DNA from 2 places in the Microbacterium sp. LWH13-1.2 genome. Region 2 is predicted to be linked to the other one. Evidence: riboswitches for the same ligand, from Rfam matches in the RefSeq annotation. Region 2 holds a riboswitch; the other holds the start of a gene.
What was found. A riboswitch is a leader RNA that binds a small molecule or an ion and turns the genes downstream of it on or off. The one in region 2 is predicted to bind thiamine pyrophosphate.
Positions count from the first base shown of each region.

Region 1: linked by a shared signal. The riboswitch ahead of thiM (hydroxyethylthiazole kinase) and the one ahead of MRBLWH13_RS14335 (ECF transporter S component) in region 2 are both predicted to bind thiamine pyrophosphate.

Region 1 is NZ_CP151635.1:1,940,350-1,942,543, reverse strand. Features, by position in the region: gene MRBLWH13_RS09200 (NAD-dependent epimerase/dehydratase family protein) at 34-999, shown strand; TPP riboswitch at 1,023-1,116, shown strand; gene thiM (hydroxyethylthiazole kinase) at 1,107-1,955, shown strand; gene MRBLWH13_RS09190 (bifunctional hydroxymethylpyrimidine kinase/phosphomethylpyrimidine kinase) at 1,952-2,194, shown strand, end outside.
Region 2 is NZ_CP151635.1:2,977,392-2,979,585, forward strand. Features, by position in the region: gene MRBLWH13_RS14330 (ATP-binding cassette domain-containing protein) at 1-629, opposite strand, end outside; gene MRBLWH13_RS14335 (ECF transporter S component) at 626-1,285, opposite strand; TPP riboswitch at 1,279-1,388, opposite strand; gene MRBLWH13_RS14340 (D-alanyl-D-alanine carboxypeptidase) at 1,471-2,194, shown strand, end outside.

The DNA of each region.
Region 1 (2,194 bases), 1.0 Mb from region 2:
CCGCTCGTGCACGGATGCTGATGGCATGGGTGCATGACAGACGTACTGATCCTCGGCGGAACGGGTTGGCTGTCGGGCCGGATCGCCCGGCGGATGCTGGTGAACGGGGCTACCGTGATGTGCCTCGCACGGGGAGGACGCCCGTCTCCCGAGGGGGCGAGCCTCGTGCTGGCCGACCGGGAGGACCCTGCGGCCTACGACGCCGTGACGGGTCGCGACTGGGACCACGTGATCGATGTCTCATCGGATGCGGCCCACGTCGAGGCGGCGGTGACCGCGCTCGGGGAACGGGCCGCCCGCTGGACGTATGTCTCGTCGATGTCGGTGTACTCCGACGACGCGACGGTGGGAGCCGACGAGACGGCTCCCGTTCATGCACCGGCGAAGCCGGGTGACGAGTACGAGTACGGCGCGCAGAAGGTCGCGGCCGAGAACGCCGTGCGTGCCCTCGGTGAGCGAGCGCTGATCGCACGCCCCGGGCTGATCGTCGGCGAGGGCGACCCGAGCGATCGCTTCGGATACTGGGCTGCGGCCTTCCTGCGCGCGGTCGACGGGCCCGTTCTGCTGCCGAATGCCGAGGGGCGCAGCGCGCAGGTGATCGACGTCGACGATCTGTCGGAGTTCGTCGCCACGACGCATGCCACGGGCGTGGTCAACGCGATCGGCGACCTGCATCCGCTCGCCGAGGTGCTCGCGACCGTGCGACGGAGTGCCGCACACGGGGGTGACACGGTGACGGCCGATGACGAGTGGCTGATCGAGAACGGCGTCGGGTACTGGGCGGGGGAGCGCTCGCTGCCCCTCTGGCTGCCCGCCGGGATGACCGGCTTCATGACCCGCACCAACGCCCGGTATCGCGCCGCGGGCGGCAACCTGCGCCCGCTCGACGAGACCGTCGCGGCCGTCGTCGCCGACGAGCAGGAGCGAGGGGTCGACCGTGACAGGCGCGCGGGGCTCACCCGCGTGGACGAGATGGACCTGCTGCAGCGGCGAGGGTGATGTCCGGTCGTCGCTAGACTTCGAGCAGTGACACGGGGTGCCGCATCCGCGGCTGAGAACAGACCCGTCGAACCTGATCTAGTTCGTACTAGCGAAGGGATGTCGCATTGAGCGATCGTCTGCGTCCAGAATCCGAATCGACCCTGGTGGCCTCGGCCGCCGAGCTGCTGTCCGCGCTCCGTGAGTCACCACCGCTGACCCACTGCATCACCAATTCCGTCGTCACGGGCTTCACGGCCAACGTGCTGCTGGCTCTCGGGGCAGCACCCGCGATGGTCGACATCGTCGACGAGGCGGGCCTCTTCGCGGGCGTCGCGTCCGGAGTGCTGATCAACCTCGGAACTCCGACCCCCGAGCAGCGGGCCGCGATCCTCGAAGCCGTCGCCGGTGCCGCAGCCTCCGGCACTCCCTGGGTGCTCGATCCGGTCGCGATCGGTTCGCTGCCCGTGCGCACCGCGCTCGCGCACGACCTCGTCGCCCGGCGCCCCACGGCGATCCGCGGGAACGCGTCCGAGATCCTCGCACTCGCAGGACTCAGCGCCGGAGGGCGTGGGGTCGATGCCACCGACACCACGGATGCCGCCTCCGACGCCGCCCTCGCACTCGCGGCCCGTCACGGCTCGGTCGTCGCCGTCTCGGGGCCGGTCGACCTGATCACCGACGGGCGGCGCGTCGTGCGGATCGCGAACGGCGACGAGCTGCTCACCAGGGTCACCGGTGGCGGGTGCGCACTGGGCGCCGTGATGGCCGCCTTCCTGGGGGCCGCCCGCACCGCGGGGATCGATCCGCTGACCGCCGTCGCGTCGGCGAGCCTGGTGTACACGATCGCTGCGGAACGCGCCGCCGCACGGGCCTCGGGACCTGGCAGCTTCGCGGTCGAGCTCCTCGACGCGCTCGCATCCGTGGAGCCGCACGACATCGGCGGTGCGGCACGCGTCGAGGAGCATGCGCTGTGATCGCGGACCTCTCGCTGTATCTGGTGACGGACCCGGATCTCTGCGGGGAACGCGGTCTCGTCGAGACCGTCCGCCGCGCCGTCGACGGGGGTGTCCGCGTCGTGCAGCTGCGGGACAAGACGGCGACGGATGCCGAGATCGCGACGCAGCTCGTCGAGCTCTCGCGCGTGATCGACGGTCGTGCACTGCTGGTCGTGAATGACCGCCTGGATGCTGCCCTCGCCGCGCGGGAGCAGGGC
Region 2 (2,194 bases):
GGCAGCCAGACGTCGATGCGGTGCTCGATCACGACGAGGGTCGCGCCGCTGACGTCGAGGGCTGCGGCTACCGCATCCCTCACATCCTGCACGCCCTGCGGGTCGAGGTTGGCCGTCGGCTCGTCGAGGAGGATCGCGCCGGGGCGCATCGCCAGCACCCCGGCCAGGGCGAGGCGCTGCTTCTGTCCGCCCGAGAGGGCCGCTGTCGACCGATCCAGCGCGACGTCGAGATCGACGGCATCCAACGCCTGCCGCACCCGCTGCCAGATCTCGTCGCGAGGGATGCCGAGGTTCTCGCAACCGAACGCGACGTCATCGCCGACCCTGGCGAGGATCGTCTGGGTGTCGGGATCTTGCAGGACCATGCCGACCCGTCCGCGCGCATCGGCGGGCTTCTGCCCGTCGACGAGCAGCGCACCCTGCGTCTCACCCTCATCGGCCCCGCCGAGCACACCGCCGAAGCCCTGCAGCAGGGTCGATTTCCCCGAACCCGAGGCGCCGAGCAGCAGCACCCGCTCCCCGGGCTCGATGCGCAGGTCGACGTCACGCACCGCCCACCGCAGCCGCGTCGCGTACCGCCACCCCCAGCCGCGGGCTTCGAGGGTGGCGGGTGTCGTGGGCGAGGTCACACCCGTGCGGTGACCTCGCGGCCGGCAGCGAACCGACCGAGAGCGCCGGTCGCCGCGAGTCCTCGGGCGATCAGCCAGGCGCCGAGCCCCGCGATGATCGCACCCGAGATGGTCGTCGAGACGATGTAGACGGTGGTGAACAGCGTGTCAGCCCCGGCGTACCAGAGGATGCGGTCGTTGATGCCGCACGCGAGGCCTGCGCCCGCTCCCGCGAGCATGACGACGGGAAGGCGCCAGACGCCGTAGAGGAACACGAGGAAGATCAGCTCGGCGCCGAGGCCCTGCACGAGGCCCGAGACGATGGTGAGCGGCCCCCAGGCGTTGCCGACGAGCGCCGAGATGACGGCGGCCACCAGCTCGGTGTAGAGCGCGGCGCCGGGCTTGCGGATGATGAGGCCGCCGAGAACTCCGGCGATCAGCCATGGACCCGCGAGCAGACCCTGCACGCCGGGAAGCAGCGGGGTGAGGATGTTGCTCGGCACCTCGTACCCGACGTTCCAGAGCAGGAAGACCAGGGCGCACGCGACGGCGATGACGCTGGCCACGACGATGTCGACGACCCTCCAGCGCCACAGCTCCGGGCGACCGAGGCCCCTCGAGGGGGATGCGGTGGCAGATGCCGATTCCGTGCTGGATCCGGACGTGGATGTGCTCATCAGTGACTCCTCCCTGCGCTGGCATTACCCAGATCAGGTTCGACGGTCGAAGCGCGATTCGCTCCCTCTCAGCCCGGCTCGCCGGACTCCCGTGGTTGTTCTCACGATCTTACCCAGTGCCGACACTCGCGTCTGCTCCTGTTGCAGCGCCGCGGATCTGCGTGCGAGTTCGGTACCGTGAGGAGGTGACCGCTCCTGAATCCGCCGAGGCCACCGCCTCCGACGCGCCCACAGGCGACGCGCCCGGGGTGGACGCGCCCGTGGACGACGCGATGGGAAGTGGTGCGCCGGACGCCACACCCGCGACACCCGTCGAGGGCGACGCACTGGCCGTGTTCGACGACGAGCCCGAGGCGCAGTGGGCGGGGGCTGCGAGCGGAGGCACACCGCTGACCTGGGTCGACCCGGTCAGGGTCGCCGAGGAGACGACCGGCGGCTCGCTGGACGAGAGCGCGGGCACCGCGTCGGGAACCGCGCTGCTCAAGGATGCTCGGCTGCGACCGGCGATCGCGCGGCCGGGACTTCTGGTGCCGCTCGGCGTTCTCGTCGGACTGGTCGCCTCGTATGCGGGGACGACCCTGCTCTGGCCTCTGCACGAGGTGGCGCCGACCGTGCAGGCGGTCGAGATCACACCTGCCGCCGCGGACGCGGCAGCGATCTCGTGGCCCACTCAGGGAAGCGGCGCCGTCGGCATCGGCGGGCTCTCCACCGCCTCCTCATCTCTCGATGCCGCGGCGATCGCGAGCGTCACGAAGGTCGTATCGAGCCTGATGGTGCTCGAACGGATGCCGCTCGCCGTCGGCGAGCAGGGCCCGGAGTTCTCCTTCACCCGGGCGGACAACCTCGCCTACTGGGACTACCGGCGCTCGGACCAGTCGGCGCTCGACGTGCCCGTCGGCGGCACGCTCA